3 regions of the Paenibacillus sp. PK3_47 genome follow, and region 2 is predicted to be linked to each of the others. Evidence: riboswitches for the same ligand, from Rfam matches in the RefSeq annotation. Region 2 holds a riboswitch; each other region holds the start of a gene.
What was found. Region 2 has a riboswitch for cobalamin ahead of C2I18_RS14140 (anaerobic ribonucleoside triphosphate reductase). Riboswitches for the same ligand answer to the same signal wherever they lie in the genome.
Positions count from the first base shown of each region.

Region 1: another riboswitch for cobalamin. It lies ahead of metE (5-methyltetrahydropteroyltriglutamate--homocysteine S-methyltransferase); the one in region 2 lies ahead of C2I18_RS14140 (anaerobic ribonucleoside triphosphate reductase).
Region 3: another riboswitch for cobalamin. It lies ahead of C2I18_RS16625 (S-layer homology domain-containing protein); the one in region 2 lies ahead of C2I18_RS14140 (anaerobic ribonucleoside triphosphate reductase).

Region 1 covers NZ_CP026029.1:611,774-618,231, reverse strand. The annotation lists gene C2I18_RS02950 (ABC transporter permease) at 1-920, shown strand, start outside; gene C2I18_RS02945 (DedA family protein) at 938-1,570, shown strand; gene C2I18_RS02940 (undecaprenyl-diphosphate phosphatase) at 1,645-2,505, shown strand; cobalamin riboswitch at 2,756-2,962, shown strand; gene metE (5-methyltetrahydropteroyltriglutamate--homocysteine S-methyltransferase) at 3,131-5,431, shown strand; gene C2I18_RS02930 (DUF1540 domain-containing protein) at 5,953-6,105, opposite strand.
Region 2 covers NZ_CP026029.1:3,188,737-3,195,194, forward strand. The annotation lists gene C2I18_RS14130 (ribonucleoside-diphosphate reductase subunit alpha) at 173-2,506, opposite strand; gene nrdG (anaerobic ribonucleoside-triphosphate reductase activating protein) at 2,696-3,211, opposite strand; gene C2I18_RS14140 (anaerobic ribonucleoside triphosphate reductase) at 3,208-5,193, opposite strand; cobalamin riboswitch at 5,478-5,707, opposite strand; gene C2I18_RS14145 (MTH1187 family thiamine-binding protein) at 6,045-6,353, shown strand; tRNA gene C2I18_RS14150 (tRNA-Thr) at 6,436-6,458, shown strand, end outside.
Region 3 covers NZ_CP026029.1:3,739,891-3,746,348, forward strand. The annotation lists gene C2I18_RS16615 (hypothetical protein) at 1-111, shown strand, start outside; gene C2I18_RS16620 (GAP1-N2 domain-containing protein) at 108-3,185, shown strand; cobalamin riboswitch at 3,807-4,003, shown strand; gene C2I18_RS16625 (S-layer homology domain-containing protein) at 4,362-6,458, shown strand, end outside.

The DNA.
Region 1 (6,458 bases), 2.6 Mb from region 2:
TGGGTCTGCATTACAAGGAACTTTCCATTCCGATCAAATATGCGCAGGTAGACTCACAGACCGGGCCGGACCGGACGGAGCGCCTTCCCCTGATGGCCTACAGCGATTACAGGCTGGCACTGCAGTATGCGGATTTCACTTCCCGTGAGCAGGCTCTGCAGGAGAATGAGGGGCTTGTTATGATCGGCTCCCAGCGGGACCGCAGTCTGACAACGGACCGGGTGCTAGCGGCTTATACGCTGACCCGGGGAGTAAAGCTTCAGGAGGTTGGCTACACGGAACACGTGCCGGTTGCCGAGTATCTCCTGCCGGAGCTGGACGGCAAGGACGGCGGAGATTTCAGCGGACTGGTCGTCAGCGACAGGCTGTTCAGCGAGATTGTCCCGGTGCAGAGCGATGTATATACCGGATTCTATGTGGATCATTTTCCGCAAACGGTGGGGGTTGCTTCAGAGCTTGCTGACAATGGCAAGATGTCCTACGAAAAAAATGCTCCCTATGCGGTTGTCATCAGCGGCACAGTGTTTGAAATCCAGCGGACTCTGTACAACACCATGCTGTTTGCTTCGCTGCTGGTCGGCACAATCTTTTTTATCGCAGCAGGCAGCTTCCTGTATTTCCGGCTCTATATGGATCTGGATCATGACCGCCTACAGTATTCCACTCTTTTCAAAATGGGCCTGACCGACAAGGAGCTGGACCGGACGGTGACGCTGCAGCTGGCCTTACTGTTTTTTGTACCGGTAGGACTTGCTGTTCTGCACAGCCTGTTTGCTTTTATTGCCCTGCAGCGGCTGTTCTATCTGTCGATTGCCTACGAGACAGGGGCGGTTCTGCTGGGGTATCTGGCGGCTCAGGGCCTTTACTTCTTTTTTATACGCAGCCGTTATTTGCGCAACCTGAAGAAAAATCTGATTTGAAATGCGGAGGGTTAAGTATGAAAACATGGATTACTGATTTTATGGAGCAGTTTGGTTATATCGGTATATTTCTGATGCTCGCTCTGGAAAATATTTTTCCGCCGATTCCTTCAGAGGTCATTCTTCCGTTCGGCGGATTTATGACTACAACCTCCGATTTAACCATCCCGGGTGTACTGATTGCTTCGACGCTGGGGTCCCTGGTGGGGGCAGTCATCCTTTACTGGATTGGCCGCATGCTGGATGTGAGCCGGCTGGAGAAAATTGTTGACCGCTGGGGCGGCATCATCCGGATCAAAAAAAGCGATATCCGCAAGGCGGACGCCTGGTTTGACAAGTACGGATACTGGACGGTGCTGTTCTGCCGGATGATTCCTCTGGTGCGCAGTCTGATCTCAATACCGGCGGGAATGTCGGGGATGAAATTTGGTTTGTTCATGCTGTTCACAACGATCGGTACACTGGGCTGGAACGTTCTGCTGGTGCTGCTCGGCGCTGCGCTGGGCGAATCCTGGGAAGACATTGCCGTTTACATGGACGCGTACTCCAATGTTGTGTATGTATTGATTGCAGCGGCGCTCGTATTGTTCGGTTTTCTGTATTTCCGCAAACGGCAGCGGGATGCCAAAACTGCGAATAATGCGGAATAAACCTGTTATTCAAGTTATAATACAGATGATTTAATACCGCAGCGATGGCTGCGGCTATAACAAGGGGGAGAAACATGGATCTGCTCACTATTATTAAAGCCATTATTCTGGGAATTGTCGAAGGACTGACGGAGTTTGCTCCGGTGTCCTCGACAGGGCATATGATTATCGTGGATGATATGTGGCTCAAATCGCAGGAGTTCCTGGGCAAGTATGCAGCCAATACCTTCAAAGTCGTCATTCAGCTGGGCTCGATCCTCGCGGTTGTTGTAATCTTCCGTAACCGGTTCATTGATCTGCTGGGCCTCAAACGCTTCAGCAGCAAGGAGCTCGCAGCTGTACCGGACGGACTGCCTAAGGAAGAGACGCAGGGCCGCCTGAAGCTGGCACAGGTTATTGTCGGACTTATTCCTGCCGGTGTGCTGGGACTCTTATTCGAGGATTACATCGATGAGCATCTGTTCTCAACGTCAACTGTGCTTATCGGTCTTGTAGTCGGAGCTATTTTTATGATTATTGCCGACCGGTTTGCGCCGAAGAAAGCGAAAATTGAGACTGTGGATCAAATTACATACAAGCAGGCGCTGTCCGTGGGTCTGATCCAGTGTATCTCATTGTGGCCGGGCTTCTCACGCTCCGGGTCAACCATCTCCGGCGGCGTGCTGCTGGGAATGAGCCACCGTGCCGCCGCTGACTTTACCTTTATCATGGCAGTTCCGATTATGGCCGGGGCAAGCCTGATTTCACTGGTCAAAAACTGGGAGTACTTCACAATGGATGCCCTGCCGTTTTTTATCGTTGGGTTTATCAGCGCATTTGTGTTCGCGCTGGTGTCCATGCGGTTTTTCCTCAAGCTGATCAACCGGATCAAGCTGCTGCCGTTCGCCATCTACCGGATTGTGCTCGCAGGTGTGGTTTACCTGATCTGGTTCTAAATTTTGTTTCTTCAAAAGGCTGCACCTTCCCAAAGGGAGGGTGCAGCCTTTTTTGTGGTGTGCTAATTATAGATTTAGCTTATAAGGCTTTTGGAATCTTATTCCTTCTGTTTATGGCTTATCTGCCTTCTTGCGGCACCTGAATTACATCGGCTATAGGGAATGCGTATAGCTGATTTATCCGGAATGGATTGCACCGCAGCAGGTGATTCAGTATGATGGCAACAACAGCAACACATAACCATCAATAAGTCCATAAAGGGAGACAGGTGCTTGCCGGGATCACACGAAGAACCGGCAGGCTTAAAAGGGAAATCCGGTGAAAAGCCGGTGCGGTCCCGCCACTGTAACGGATAGTCCTCAGCTGCTTATGTCACTGGCTCACCACTGCCGGGAAGACCTGCTGCAGGATGCTGATTCCGCCAGCCAGGAGACCTGCCTGTTTCAACAGCACTGCATTACCTACGGAAGATAGGGAGGTGTTAAGACTATCCATGAAATTTGTATGGGCGTCTTTCCCTTGGCCTGCTGCGGGGAAAAACGCCTTTTTGATGATCGGAAAGCTGATATAGTTCTTATAACAACGTATATAGTGGATGAAAATGTACACTGAGGAGTGGAGAACATGGCAAATAAACTAATTACAGGCAACCTGGGCTACCCGAGAATCGGCAGCAACCGGGAGTGGAAGAAGACGCTGGAGTCCTACTGGAGCGGTAAAATCAATGAGCAGGATTTTCTTGCGCAGATGGCGGAGATTCAGCTTCAGCATTTGAAGGCGCAGCAGCAGGCCGGGATCACGCAGATTCCGGTGAATGACTTCACCTTCTATGATCATGTGCTGGATACCGCTGCGATGTTCGGGATCGTTCCGCCAAGATACAGCTATGACGGCGGACAAGTCAGTCTTGATCTGTACTTTGCCATGGCGCGCGGCAGTGCAGAGGCTCCTGCCTGCGAGATGACCAAATGGTTCAATACGAATTACCATTACATCGTACCGGAGATCGGGAGCCGGACTCCGCGGCTTACGGAGAACAAGCCGCTGGCGGCTTACCGGTTCGCCAAAGCGCAGGCAGGGATTGAAGGCAAACCCGTGATCATTGGACTTTATACTTTCCTTAAGCTCTCCAAAGGCTTTCCGGCTGCTGAAATTAATGAAGTGGCAGCCCGCTTCCTTCCTGTCTATGTGCAGCTGCTCCAGGAGCTGCAGCAGGAGGGGGTGGCATGGGTACAGATCGATGAGCCTGCCATTGTTGCAGGACTCACAGAAGATGATACCGTACTGCTGAACACGATCTATGGTGAAATTGCGGCATCCGTTCCCGGCCTGCAGATTTTGCTGCAAACGTACTTCGAAGCGGCCGAACCGCTGGAAGCGCTGCTTAAGCTGCCGGTGCAGGGAATCGGCCTGGATTTTGTACATGACAAAGGCGCCAATCTGAACTCCATTGCGTCTTTGGGCTGGCCGGAGGACAAATGGCTGGGAGCGGGTATTATCGACGGGCGGAATATCTGGCGCGCGGATCTGGATGCCAAGCTTGAGCTTGTCCGCAAGCTGATTGCCTATGTGCCGGCGGAACGTTTGATCCTCCAGCCGTCCTCCAGCCTTCTGCATGTGCCTGTAACCGTCAAGGGCGAGGGCAGGCTGAAGGTGGAAGTGAAGCAGGCGCTGGCCTTTGCTGATGAGAAGCTGGCAGAGCTTGGCCTGATTGCTGCTGCAGCGGCCGATGCAGAGGCGTATGCAGACGCTCTGGCTGTGAGCCGCAAGGCGCTTGCTGTATTCCGGGCACTGCCGGAGAGAGGCCGTCAGGATGTGGCAGAACAGGCCAGGAATCTGGCCAAGCTTCGGGACAGCCGGAACTTGCCTTTTGCAGAGCGCGTTAAGGTGCAGCAGGAGAAATGGCAGCTGCCGCTGCTGCCCACTACAACCATCGGAAGCTTTCCGCAGACAACGGAGGTGCGGCAGGCACGGCTGAAATGGCGGAAGGGTGTATGGAGTCTGGAGCGATATGAAGGATATATCCGCCAGCAGATCGCGGATGTGATTACCTTCCAGGAAGAACTGGGTCTGGATGTGCTGGTGCACGGGGAATTTGAGCGTACCGATATGGTAGAGTTTTTCGGGGAAAAGCTGGCGGGTTACCTCTTTACCCAAGGCGGCTGGGTGCAGTCCTACGGCTCCCGCTGTGTTAAACCGCCGGTCATTTATGCTGATGTTGCCTTCATCGAACCGATGACCGTTAAGGAAAGTGTCTATGCCCAGTCGCTGACTAAGCTCCCGGTCAAAGGGATGCTGACCGGGCCGGTGACGATCCTCAACTGGTCCTTCGTACGGGACGACCTCAGCCGGGAAGAGGTGGCCAACCAGATCGCTCTTGCGCTGCGTCAGGAGGTACAGGCTCTGGAAACAGCCGGCATCGAGATGATCCAGGTTGATGAACCTGCCATCCGCGAAGGACTTCCGCTAAGGGCGCAGGACCATGAGCATTATCTGAAATGGGCGGTTAAAGCTTTCCGGATCGCGACGACTGATGTCAAGGATACAACGCAGATACATACGCATATGTGCTACAGTGAGTTCAATGATATGATTTCCTCTATCGCCGCCATGGATGCAGACGTCATCTCTATTGAAACCTCGCGCAGTCACGGGGAGCTGATTGTCAGCTTCGAGGAACAATCCTATGACAAGGGCATTGGACTGGGAGTATATGATATCCACAGCCCGCGGATACCGGAAGTGAAGGAAATGGCCCAGAATATTGAACGCGCGCTGCAGGTGCTGGATGCCGCACAGTTCTGGATTAATCCGGACTGCGGACTGAAGACACGCGGCTGGACAGAGACGGAGGCGGCACTGCGCAATATGGTCCAGGCTGCGGAGATTGTCCGAGAGAAGCGGGGCGCGGCTGTGCAGGGCTAGATATATTTATTTCAGCCTGATGCGGCTGTCCTCACTATTCTGACGTTGTGTGGCTCGCGTGAGCAGAGCATCAGGCTTATCTACCGGACTCGTGACAAGTATAGAGCAGTTGTTGTACTTTCTGCAGCCTTGTTGATTGATTAGGCTCATTCTGGTGGGAATGCGTCTAGAGCGTGGCCCGATCAACCAAAGTGGAAAACCTCCATCTAATGCTAAGGCAAATACCGCTATTACAATTTTAGTGGGAATAACTCCAGTTAATAGTACTGGATGAGTCACCAAAGGCCTTTATTAGCCCAAATAGCCGGAGAATTTCCAACTAAAGCTCCTATATAACGAAAAAGTCCAGGATTAAGTGGAGAAAATCCAATGAAGTAAACAGATCGCCTCCGGCAAGGAAGCGGTCTGTACAATTTATCTAGTACACTTAAATTATCCGAAAACACTTGATAATAATTATCATTCTTGATAAAATAATAAACAGAAGAAGGAACCGTGGAGGGTCCCTTCTAATGTATTCCTTATTTGTGTTCGAATGTTTTGCAATCTGTCTCTTCAGATTTGCTTGGTTCCTTCGAGCTGTGGTATGCAACAAAGATGGACTCGGCGTTGCATTTGTTCTCTTCAGCCCAGTAGGTGCAGGAATTCACTGCGCACAATACGTCTTTTGCCATGAGGGTTCACCTCCCCTTGTAGCAGAATATCATGATAATTAGATAATCCCGATTGCTCTGTTCAGCAAGGTGGAGCTTGTCCGAACAGAACCTTACCCTTATTCCTTGAGAATGAAGGGTATTTGGTATTTCTTGTCTGTATAGACATAGTTATTGTATCAAAAATAGGCTTATTTCGCAAACAGGATCTTCAGTCCGCTGAACGGTCCTGTTTGCTGTGCAATTCTCAACTAGTAAAAAACACCAAAAAAGTTTTTCGGAATAGGTTTTCCCCGCAACCTTCCAGCATTTGGAACGTCATAAAAAGTAATGCGGAAGAGATCTACAGACAAAAAAACCTTCCGCAGGGAATA
Region 2 (6,458 bases):
AGGCACGGAAAGGAAGTTTGGAACTGGAGGAGCGTAGCGATCGCCTTTATACTCAGGTTTCAACCGTGAGAACGGTATAATTCAAGAAATCTGAGTATAACAGGCGACCGGAAGTCCAAACATTCCTTGCAGTGACGTTATAGCGCAGGTATTGAAAGTGAAAATGAAAGACTTAGCTCGCGCAAGATTCACACTCTTCTATGGTCAGCGCCCGGCTCCGCACATAATACGTCGATTTAAGCCCGCCTTTCCAGGCGTTCAGGTGCAGCTCGAGGAATTCAGTGGCTTTGATGTCGGGACGCACGTACAGGTTGAAGCTCTGGCCCTGGTCGACGTGGCGCTGGCGGGCGGAGGCCATGCGGATGGACCAGTTCTGATCAATCAGGAACGCCGTCTTGTAATACCAGATCGTCTTGTCCGACAGATCCGGTGCAGGGTTCGCGATCTTGTAGGTTGTTTTCTCCTCGTAAGAGAGCAACTCATACAGCGGATCAATGCTGGCAGTAGAGCCGGCGATGATCGATGTGGAGCCGTTCGGGGCAATCGCGAACATCCAGGCATTGCGCACGCCGTCCGCGGCCACTTCCTGCTGAAGCTGGCGCCACTGCTCTGCAGTCACGAATTTGCCCTCCTGCTCACCGCTGGTATAACCGCGTGAAGTAAAGTAAGCTCCGGACTCCCAGTCAGATCCGGCAAACTTCGGATAACGGCCCTTTTCACGGGCCAGCTCCAGGCTGGAGCGCACCAGCAGGTAGTTGATGTGCTCATACAGGTTATTGTTGTATTCTACAGCCTCCTCGGACTCCCAACGGATTCCCTCCAGTGCCAGCAGATGATGCAGGCCGAAGGTGCCGAGGCCCACTGCGCGGTATTGGCTGTTCGTGTACTGCGCCTGCAGCACTTCAATATTGTTAATGTCAATGACGTTGTCCAGCATCCGGACCTGAATCGGTATCAGTCTTTCCAGCACTCCCGCAGGAACCGCGCGGGCAAGGTGGATGGAATTCAGGTTGCAGACGACGAAATCACCGGGGATCTTGGAAATGACAATCCGGGTTTGTCCGTCTTTGGTTACCAGTTCTTCCTGCTCGACTACCGTAGCCGACTGGTTCTGCATAATTTCTGTGCACAGGTTGGAGGAGAAGACCATGCCTGCATGACGGTTCGGATTGGCCCGGTTCACGGTATCGCGGTAGAACATATACGGTGTGCCGGTCTCCAGCTGGGACTTCATAATCCGTTTCATAATGTCGATTGCCGCAACTGTGATACGGGACAGGTCCGGATTGGCGACGGCTTCAGCATATTTTTCCCGGAAGGTACCCTGGCCAAATTTTTCATCATAGAAATCCTCAAGCCCGAGCGGCCGGCCGTTCTCATCCTTCCAGCCCATCACCTTCTTAACTTCATGCGGACAGAACAGATTCCAGTGACCGCGCGCTTCAACAGCCTCCATGAACAGATCGGGCAGGCAGACGCCGTGGAAAACATCATGCGCACGCATCCGCTCGTCACCATTGTTCAGCTTCAGGTCAAGAAAGGCGAGGATGTCCTTATGGAATACGTCGAGATAGACGGCGACAGCGCCTTTGCGGGTGCCGAGCTGGTCCACGCTGACAGCGGTATTGTTCAGCTGGCGGATCCAGGGGATCACGCCGGAGCTCGTATTCTTGTGGCCGCGGATATCGGAGCCGCGGGCCCGGACCTTGCCGAGGTAGACGCCGATGCCGCCGCCCATTTTGCTGAGCCGGGCTACATCCGTGTTGGAGTCGAAAATCCCCTCCAGCGAGTCATCCACCGTATCGATGAAGCAGCTGGAGAGCTGTCCGGCCACTTTTTTACCGGCGTTGGACATGGTTGGTGTTGCGGCGGTCATGTAGATGTTGCTCATGGCCCAGTAGGCTTCCTTCACAAGCTCCATCCGTTTCTCTTCCGGCTCCTGGTGCATCAGGTACATGGCGATAACCATATAACGTTCCTGCGGCAGCTCCATGACACGGCCGTCAAAATCATGGGCCAGATAACGGTCAGACAGGGTAAGCAGGCCGATATAATCGAACAGCAGGTCACGCGTGTAATCAATGGTGCCCCCAAGCTCGGCAATTTGTTCTTTGGTGTAGTGGGTCAGCAGCTCTTCGCGGTAGATGCCTTTTTTGACAAGCTCGGCAATGAGCGGATAGAGCTCGCCGTAAGGCTCGTCCGGATAGGCCTTGTAGCGGCGGTTAACGGCAGCTTTTTTGTAGAGGGAGGTCAAAAGGGAACGTGCGGCAGCAAACTTCCAGTCCGGCTCTTCTTTGGATACGAGCTCAAGGGCGCTCATCGTGAACGCGCTGCTGATCTCTTCACCGCTGACCTCGCTGCGGCGCAGCTTGGAGTTCACACCGCGCAGGAGGCTGTCTTTGCTCAAGTGCTCCAGGCCATTCAGGATACGGTCGGCATAAACAGACAGGCGGATTTCATCAAAAGCTAACTGGCGGTTTTCGGGCTTCACTACAAGTTCTGGCATAATACATTCATCCTTTCGACTTTAGAGATAATTGTGAATATCAAAATTTGAAGTATATGGGCACAGAAAGCAGCTAAGAAAAGGGCTTAGCGTGCTTTTGTAATTACCGTTATTCAATTATGCAGAGGCTGCCCTTGCCTGTGAGGGGAGGTGCAGCCTACTTCAACTGTTCATAAGTTACAATTATCACTACAGCACCGCAGGCTGCCAATGGATGATCTCCGTACCTGCTAGACTGGCCGGAATATCAATGATACGCTGGTTGCTGCTGCCGCGGTAGGGGAGGGTGGTGTCTTTGAGCTCTTCCACAAAACGTCCGTCAATAACGACCTGGCACAAGTTCAGCAGATTCCACTCCGGCGAGCCCGGATGGGCTGTAAGCTCTTCATAGGTGTATCCCGTGTAGATCCAGACCGGGAAGTCCGGCAGTACACTTCGCAGCTCATGAATGAAGCCCGCCGCCTCTTCCGCTGAGAAAAAAGGGTCACCGCCAGCCAGCGTAAGCCCGTCCAGCAGCGGATTGGCTGCCAGCTCGGCTATAATCTCATGCTGCCGCTCCAGCGTGAAAACCTCACCGTAATTGAAATTCCAGGTTTTCGGATTAAAGCATCCCGGGCAGCGGTGGCGGCACCCGCTCAGGAAGAGGACGGCCCGCATGCCCTCGCCCTCATTGATCGATTCCGGATAGTAGCCGCATATATTCATAGATGCTTGACGCGGTCCCGTACTTCGGCCTGCTTGGCCGCGTTGAAGCGGGTCTGGTAATCGCCGGTCAAATACCCGGTCACCCGGCGCAGACGGCGGATATGGGTATCGTGCTCATGGGCGCCGCAGGAAGGGCAGTGGGTGCCGATGACCCCTTCGTAGCCGCAGCCGGAGCAGCGGTCAATCGGATGATTGATGCTGAAATAGCTGATTTGCTGTTCAAGCGCATATTTGATGATCTTAACAAAAGCCGCCGGGTTGCTGCGGGCGTTGCCGTTAAGCTCAACATAAGAGATGGCGCCGGCGTTGCAGTGCTCATGGAACGGCGCTTCAAGACTGATTTTTTTGGCTGCACCCAGCTCATAATAGACCGGAATGTGGAACGAGTTCGTATAGTACTCGCGGTCGGTTACGCCCGGGATGGAGCCCAGCACCTTGCGGTCTACTTTGGTGAATTTGCCTGACAGCCCTTCAGCAGGCGTGGCAAACAGCGTAATATTGAGATCCAGCTCTTCGCTCTTGCGGTCGCAGTACTCGCGCATGTGGCGGACAATGGCAAGCGCCTTGGCATGAACCTCTGCATCTTCGCCGTGATGTTTGCCGTACATGGCCTTCATGCATTCTGCGATGCCGATGAAGCCGATCGACAGGCTGCCGTGCTTCAGCAGATCGCCGACGCTCTCCTCAGGAGCCAGCATTTCGCCGCCTTCCCAGACCCCTTCACGCATCATGAAATCGGAAGCCTTGGCCTTCTGGGCGGCCTGGATGCGGAAGCGGTGCAGCAGTCCCTCCAGGGCGATATCCATATAGTGATTAAGGTCCTCATAGAAGCCTTTTTCGTCTGCAGTAAGGCGCCGGCCTGTAATGGTACCGTGAGCCAGACCCAGACGGACCAGATTCAGCGTGTTAAAAGAAAGGTTGCCTTTGCCGGAGCAGTGATTGCGTCCGAAGCGGTCGCCCAGCACCCGCGTGCGGCAGCCCATGGTTGCGAATTCCGTATCCGGATCAGCCGGATCGTAATACTGCAGGTTAAGCGGCGCATCCAGGTTGGCAAAGTTCGGGTACAGTCTGCGGGCGGAGCATTCGGCGGCTTTGAGGAACAGCTCATAGTTCGGATCGCCCTGCTGCTGGTTGATACCCTGCTTGCATTTGAAAATCTGGATCGGGAAGACCGGTGTTTCACCGCTGCCGAGCCCGTTCATGGTCGCCGTCAGCAGAGAGCTGATTACGAGCTGGCCTTCAGGTGAAGTACAGGTGCCGTAATTAATGCTGGTAAAAGGAATCTGTCCGCCGGAACGGCTGGACATCGTATTCAGATTATGTATCATGCTCTCAGCGGCCTGGAGCGTTTCGATCTCGGTCTCTTTTAACGCAAAACGGAAGGAACGCGGATACTGCTCCGCCAGATCGCTGCGGCTCATTGTGATTTCGCCCAGATGCTCACCGGCCTGGCCTTCTTCAAAGTACTCCAGACCTTTACGGAACAGCTTGGCAAAGGATTTGGTCACATATGGCGCCAGATCAAAATCGATCTTGTTGGCGGATACGCCGCCGTACTGCGCATTCTGCTGGGACTGGAAAATAATCGCCACCAGCGACATCGCCGTCATAATCGAGTTGGGAGGGCGGACGCTGCCGTTGCCCGTGTTGAAGCCTTCGCGGAGAAGACGTTCGAACGGAATGAAAATACAGTTCGTCGTTCCAATGGCGTATTGGTCCAAGTCATGGACGTATACTACATTGTCTTCGATCGCCTGTACCAGCTGCGGCGGCATGGTGAAGTTGCGTGCATACCATTTGGAATACTCGCTTCCGAATTTGCTCATCTTTCCGGAGAAGCTCTCCCCGTTCAAATTGGCGTTCTCGCGCAGCAGGTCAAGATCCCGGCTGTCGATAATGTCGCGTCCCAAATGTATAACTTCTTCCAAAAGAACCTCCTGTGCAGCTTGTCCACCGTTGTACCGTTTCTCCAGCAGCGTCATTATGTAGCTCTCTCCCCTCGGTATTATAATCAGGAAGTCCAACCTCCTGACATCAGTAAAAAAAGCATCTCCTGCCAAATAGGCGGGAAATGCCCGGATGCGGGTGCGGCAAGGATCCCTGTACGGATCTTGCCGGTGATGTGTAATGCAGAAGCCGATACCTGAAGGTGATAAGCTTTATTACCCTCAGGTATCGGCAGCCTCTATTCCCTGAAATAGGGCAGGCTGATCTGCTTGTGCAGGCCGCATGCGGACACCTCGCCTGTTTCCCGCAGGCACTAGATATGGTGTCGGTAAAACAGGCAGGCCTCCTGGCTTCCGCTGAATCTTCCGGCGCCTTCCCGGGGACTCTTAGGCCCCAGTGGCTGCTGCCGGAGGATGCTGCCGCGCAGGCTCCGGAAAGTCTGCGTACATCCGGTTACAGTGGCGGGACCGCAGCGGAATTTCACCGCGTTTCTCTATTAAGCTTCTGCACTCCTGTTGAGAGTGAAGCACCTGTTTTCACTATATTTTGTTGTCGTTAGTTAAAAATAACCCAATATATTGTGTTTGTAAACCACATTTTTCTAAACCCGCGCCGGGAGCGGAATCCGCCGCCTTACTCACAAGTGATCCACAGGTTAGTCCACAGGTAATCCACAATGTATCCGCAAAAATTCATATTTAAAGTCATAAATTGTCCGAAAATATGCCACAAAGACTTCATAAAAATAGTGCGCGTGACACTGTAAATGAGATAGGGGGAACAGCTATATATTGATGTGATTTGTAGGAGAGCTGATCAGTTGGTAAAATAAGAGGACAGTTAAACTGTGCAGAATGCAGTTACAAATGAACAGGAGGAATTAACGATGGCGATTGGCGAAGTTACGGTCATTCCGATTGGCACGGGCAGCACCAGCCTCAGCAGCTATGTGGCCGATATGCAGCGGGTGCTGCAGACCGTGGAGGGCATTACTTACGAGCTGACCTCTATGGGCACCATTATAGAAGGTCCGGTATCCAGAATTCTCGCTGCGGTAGAGGCGCTGCACGAGTCCCCTTTTACAGCCGGAGCGCAGCGGGTATCCACTTCACTTAAGATCGATGACCGCCGCGACAAGCCTTCCACCAGCCGCAGCAAGCTGGAAGCCGTGGAGCGCAGGCTGCAGGCGGACTAAGAGAAGGTCCGGATAAAGGGTCTTGCGTTTCCGGACGGAAGTTGTATAATGTTTTTTGTTTGACGTACAAGTCAGGCTTCAGGCTGGTGTAGCTCAGGGGTAGAG
Region 3 (6,458 bases), 550 kb from region 2:
AATCCGGTCAATCAAAAGGTGGAGGGTGTGGTCAGCCCGATCCGCGTGGACGAGCCTTTTATCTGGCTGCTGCATAAGCTGAACTATATTGAGGGGAGCGACGGGCCGTGAACAGATTTACAGGGTCCGTAATCACCCAGCAGATGTACACCCGCGAACGGCGGGGGGTTTACCGGGCAACAGAAGGATTTGATACGGTAGCGAAGTCGGAGAGTCTGGACAATAATTTTGTCAAAAAAATTCTGCATCCCTTCTGTCTTTACGATGCGCCGGCAGAGCTTGCGGCACGCGGCGAGAAGAATGAGGAGCTGTATCCGGCTGCGCTGCACCTGTTCCACACGGAAGCCAATGACACCGTCATCGGCCAGAGCCGCTATCTGGCGGCGGATTTTACCGGACAGCGGAGCGCTTTTTTCGCCCATAACTTTGTAGTGCCGCCCATCCGTTCAGAGGAGATTGTGGAGGATTACGGGAAGTGGCTGCATGCCGATTTTGCCGGAAGCTATGACGGAGAGCCTGGCGGGACTTTGCCGGAGCTTGGAGACATTCCTGTGCGCCGGGGTGAAGGCAGAGCTGATCCGCTGAGTGTGCTGAAGTCGCTCGGATTCGGGGAAGAAACGTTCAAAGCGGTGCTGCAGGCGGTCATGACCTCGGTGGCGGGCAAGAAAAAAATATATGTGGCTCTCGACGTTCCTGTCATGGAGCTGTCACAGCGTGCAGTGGAACTGACGGAAGTAATCTACAGTGTGCTGCCCTATGATTTCCGCCGCAGGCTGGGTGTAATCACCTACGCCAATGAGCCGAAAAGCCGCAAATATATTCATCTTACCTTTGTTGAGAAGGGTTCCCTGCGCCAAGGCGACCGGAGTATCGAGAGAGACTTCACCTTTGATATGGCTTCAGGCCGGATTTTGAACGCGGACTTTGGCGGGCAGAGTCAGCCTTTTGCCGAACTTGCCTGGAAGACGCTGGAGCGTAAGGGGAGCCTGGAGGACTTTGCGAGATTTGCTGATTCACTGCTGCCCGGAGAGAGCACGGAACGTAAGCTGTCGCTTGCGCTCTATAATGAGCTGGCGGTATTTTATGAAATTGAACAGGGAGATGAAAACCTCTATACCGGGAACAAACAGGCTGTTCTGAGCGGGCTGCTGTCCTATCTTAAGCCGGAGGGGGCGCTGGTGTCGCGTGTGCGGCTGAACGATATGTTCCTGGAGCGGTTTGACCGCGAGTATGACCTGATCCGCAGCAAAGGCATTCCGCAGCCGGAGATTATGGAGAGCTTCAAGGAATATTTTGTGCTGAAGGGCCATAATTACCGGGTCAAAATCGTCGAATACTTCATCAACGGGATGCTGAACTGCAGCTCTGCCGGCCGTGAGGATGCACTCGCTTCAGCTTACAATATTATTGAGAGTGATGATGAACTGAGCAGCGCATTCTTCAAAAGAGTGCTGGCCCAGCCTGTCTTCCGCAGCAAGCTGCTTGAACCGTATTTGGAGACGAGGCTGGCTTCAGCGGCCAGAACATCCGATATTCTGCGGTTTGTCACCCACTGGGGACGGTTTCTGCCTGAGGCGCTGCAGCTGTCTTTTGTGCGTGATGCGGTCAAGGATTATCTGCTGGAGAAGCTGCAGCGGGATAAGGACCCTGTGGGTGCAGTTGCTGCCATAGACGAAGCAGTGGACAAGGCGGAAAAAGAACGGCGCAGAGGCGGCGGGACACATCCCGAGGCGCTGGCGCTGCTGCAGGAGCTTAAGGTTGCTGCGGAACGTTTTCTGCTGAACCGGGTATCTCTGGATGAGCTGACCCAGGAGCAGCTGCTCGATATTTCGTTCCTGCAGTACCGGGACATCACCGACTGGCAGCCGCCGCTAGACTCCATCAGCAGGCAAAAAGCTAATGCGCTCCGTGCCGCTTACCGCTGGTTCGGGGAGGAGAATCCGGATGAGAAGATTTTTGCCGGACTTACGCCCAAAGAGCTCGATGATGTACAGCTGCTGGGACGGCGCTGGCTGAAGGAAACGCTGTATATCGAGCCGTTCGAACGGCTTCCGCTGGCGTTTTATCACAGTGCTGACCGCGAGGGCGGTCCGCTTGATTATGAGGCGCTGATGGATCTGGTGGTCCGCAAAGCGGGGAACAGCAAGGAGACGGTCTACCGCTTCTTCGCCTGGTCACAAGACAGCCGCCTGTTCACGGTGTCGAACAAGAAGCTGCATCCGGCGTACCGCAAGGCGGTGCTCAAGTATTTCCTGAACAAAGACCGCGATGCATTCAAAAGCCGCGAATTCCGCAAAAACTACATGTCATCCGCAGGGCCTGCCCTGCAAAATGTATACAACGAGGCCCGCTCCAAGCTGGCTTCGCCGCTGGCGCGGTGGATCAGCCGCAGCCGATTTCAGCTCCTGATCTCCGGCTCCATCCTGGGGATCGTGCTGATCGGCATCATTGTGGCGGTCAGCCTGCTGCGCCCGGACAGCAAGGAGGCCGCTCTGCCGGCGGCCAGTCCGTCGCCGTCCGCTGCGGCCGCGTTTGCCCCCGCTGCCGTGTATCTCGGCAGCGAAGGGGCGGAGGGGACCGGCAGCCGGCTGGTGTTCTCCTTTGCCGACGCTGAGGAATGCACCGCCTTTAACCCGGCGGTGATTAGTGTAACGGCCTCCGGCGGGGACGCGGTGGCCTACGATGTTACGGCGATTGAACGGGGCGGCTGTCCCGTTCAATCGCCGGAGGCTGGAGCCGCCGGGGATGACGGCGGCGGAAACGCGGCTGCGGCGGATGCAGCCGGGGAAGAGAGCGGCGCGGCGGAGAACGCGCCTGCCGAGGGCGAGGGCGGCGCAGCGGAGGACGCGCCTGCCGAGGGCGATAGCGGCGCGGCGGAGAACGCGGCCGCTGAAGGTGATGGCGGCGCGGGGGAGAACGCGGCCGCTGAGGGTGATGGCGGCGCGGCAGAGAACGCGCCTGCCGCCAACACAGGCACGGCTCCGTACACCGTCAACGCGCTGCTTGAAGCGGGAGCCAGCGTTGCGGTAGGTGATATGATCACCGCCGGAAAGTACTCGCTGATGCTCGAAGCAAGTCCTGGCAGTACGCCGCCGTCAGCTACTCCGTCAGCTGCTGATACGGATGCTGATACAGGCAGCCCTGAGCCTTCCGCTGAAGCAAGTGCGGATGCGGAAGCTGAGTAACAGCATGAGCCGCTACCTCATATGCGGATTATGCTGCGAATGTGACAGAGCTGAATGTTTCTCATAGTAAAACCAGACAAAGCAGCGTTTCCCGTAATTCGGGGAAACGCTGCTTTACTTTTATGGACATTCCCTGCGCTAACGGACCCAGGATCCGTTATTTATTGATTTTGGCACGCTTATTATTTCTAACGGACCGAGGTTCCGTTATTCGCACCAAAATGACCTCATCTGCACACTTTTACTGAAAATAAGGCCCACTGAGTCCGTTAGATTCTGTGAGCGCCTGAAATCGCGGAAATAACGCCCCCTGTGTCCGTTACGCTCGGTCAGTCGCTCAGGATTCCGGTAAAATAGGTACCCTTAAACCCTATAAAACTGCTGACGCCCATTTCCATTAGCACAAGCCGCTATCATCCTCACAACAACTATCCCCGCCGCCGGACTATTTTCTTCAATAAAAGCGGAGAACGGCTGACTAACTAACATTTGGAATCTCTCAAATCCTGTTGGCATTCGCAGGTAACAGTCACTAACTCCTGACCGGGTACCGTTTTCCATTCAGCTTTTCTATGGACATACCGGAGATTACTAGATATGATTATGAAAATAATTAAAATTTAATAAGCACTAGGAAAAGGTGCGGTTCTACGCGTAGAATCCGCTTAAAAGGGAAGTCCGGTGCAAATCCGGTGCGGACCCGCCACTGTAAATGCGAAGCAACTCTCGGAGTGCCACTGTCCTGTGATCAAGGGTGGGAAGGCAGAGGGAAGCGATGAAGCATAAGCCAGGAGACCTGCCTTTTTCCGGAACGTTTCTATTCTTCGTGGGGTGAGAATGCGGAACATATGCAGATGAAATGAACTGTCGGTGTGGCTTTGGCACCGTTATGCTCGCTGTGTATTTTCCCTGGCCGCCCTTCGTGGGGCGGCTTATTAGCGTGTCAGAATGTGTAAACTTTTGGGCCCTCCCGCAAAGAACTTGATAACACATTGAAGCAAGGCCCCACTCAGTTTGTGGGGATATTTAGTGCGGACAGGCGGGTTGCGTTCATCCGGCTGATTTATGCTCCTGGAGAAAGAGTGCTGAATCAGGCAGGTAATGTGAAGCGAGTATCGGCAGATGCTTTTTTGTAGTGTCTGCTGCAAGACTAATATTATTATAGGAAAGAGGTTAATGATGAAGACGATTCTTTCTGCCAAGTCCTTTGTGCTTGGTCTGGCATTATTGCTGGTTATTTCAACGTTGGGTTCGGCTTTTGTTCCGGCAGGACAGGCTTTTGCTGCTGAGACAGCCCTAGCGGCAGCAGACACTGGTGCGACAGATGTATCTGCAGCCGACGCTCCCCAAATCACTGTATCCGAAGCTATAGAAGACACCGTCAAGCTTATCCTAAACAGCGGTGTGAAGTCCGACTGGGAGGCGATCGGGATAACCCGGGCCGGATACCAGGTGCCGGGGAGCTATCTCCAAGTGTTGGAGAACACAGTACAGACTGAAGGCAGACTTAGCAAAGTTACCGATTATGCCCGGACCGTACTTGCCATAACAGCTCTTGGCGGTGATGCGGCGAATTTCGCCGGCAGCGGTTCTGCAGCAGGGTACAACCTGTTGGAGAAGCTGTATAACAGCGACAAAATGAGCAGTGAGACGGTGAACGGACCCGTGTATGCACTGCTTGCGCTTGATTCCGGCAGCTATACTATTCCGGACGGTGCCAAGTGGACACGCACAGCGCTGGTAGACGAGATTCTGAAACAACAAAAAGATGATGGCGGTTTTGCCCTGTTCGGCTCGGCCGGAGATCCTGATATAACGGCGATGACCCTGACAGCGTTGGCGCCGTACCAAGATAAGCCTGAAGTGAAGACAGCCGGTGAAAAAGCTGTACAATGGCTATCCTCCCGTCAAGATGCCAACGGTGGCTACGGCGGCAGCAGTGAAAGTGTTGCCCAGGCTATTATCGCGCTCACTTCCAACGGAATTGATCCAACAGGGGAACGTTTTACTAAGAATGGAACCGACCTTGTAGGAAGATTAATGAGCTTCTTCGTGCAAGGCGGCGGTTTTTCACATACCCCAGGTGCTGCTGCTAATTCACAGGCAACCGAGCAGGGCCTGCAGGCCCTCGTTGCCTACAATCTGCTCGGCGGCAGCGGCAAGCTGTATGACTTCCCTAAGCCTGCGCAGCCTGAAGAACCCTCTGCCGTTAATGTGGCGCTGTCTGTTGAAGGACCGCAGGGAACAGTGGCAGAAGGCAAACTAACGGCCCTCAATGCTCTGGATGCGCTGAAACAGCTCACGGCGGCCCGCAATATTCCGCTTGATATTACTGTATATCCGTTTGGCAGTATGGTTGATGGAATTAACGGGATTAAGGGCGGCACTTACGGCGGCGGCTACTGGACTTTTCTTGTCCATCGAGGCGGGGAATGGGTGTATCCTGAATTAGGGATGGATTCCTATCCGCTTAAGGAAGCGGACCGTATTCTGATCTATTTTGGCGGAATGAATACCCCGGTGGTAGATTCAGTCACCATCAGCAGCCCGCAGCCTGAGCCAGACGAGAAATTTACAGTTGCAGTAACACAAAAACATTGGGTAACCGATGATGTGACATATGCTACTAGTACGGTTACATCCCCGGCAGCAGGCGTTCAAGTCACTGCAGGCGGCATCAGCGTAACTACAAATGATCAAGGCGTTGCTGTTTTTGAATCAGGTCTGCCGGCAGGAGATTACGAATTGGCCGTCACTGCTTATGCGGAAGGCAAAACTCCGGCAATTGTTAAACATAAGCAAGCATTGAAGGTAGGTGTAGCAGTTCACCTGTCTGTTGAAGGACCGCAGGGAACAGTGGCAGAAGGCAAGCTAACGGCCATCAATGCTCTGGATGCGCTGAAACAGCTCACGGCGGCCCGCAATATCCCGCTCGATATTACTGTATATCCGTTTGGCAGTATGGTTGACGGAATTAACGGGATTAAGGGCGGCACTTACGGCGGCGGCTATTGGACTTTTCTTGTCCATCGAGGCGGAGAATGGATGTATCCTGAATTAGGGATGGATTCCTATCCGCTTAAGGAAGCGGACCGTATTCTGATCTATTTTGGCGGAATGAATACCCCGGTGGTAGATTCAGTCACCATCAGCAGCCCGCAGCCTGAGCCAGGCGAGAAATTTACAGTTGCAGTTACACAAAAACGTTGGGTATCCGATGATGTAACATTTGTTACTAGTGCGGTCACATCACCTGCAGCAGGCGTTCAAGTT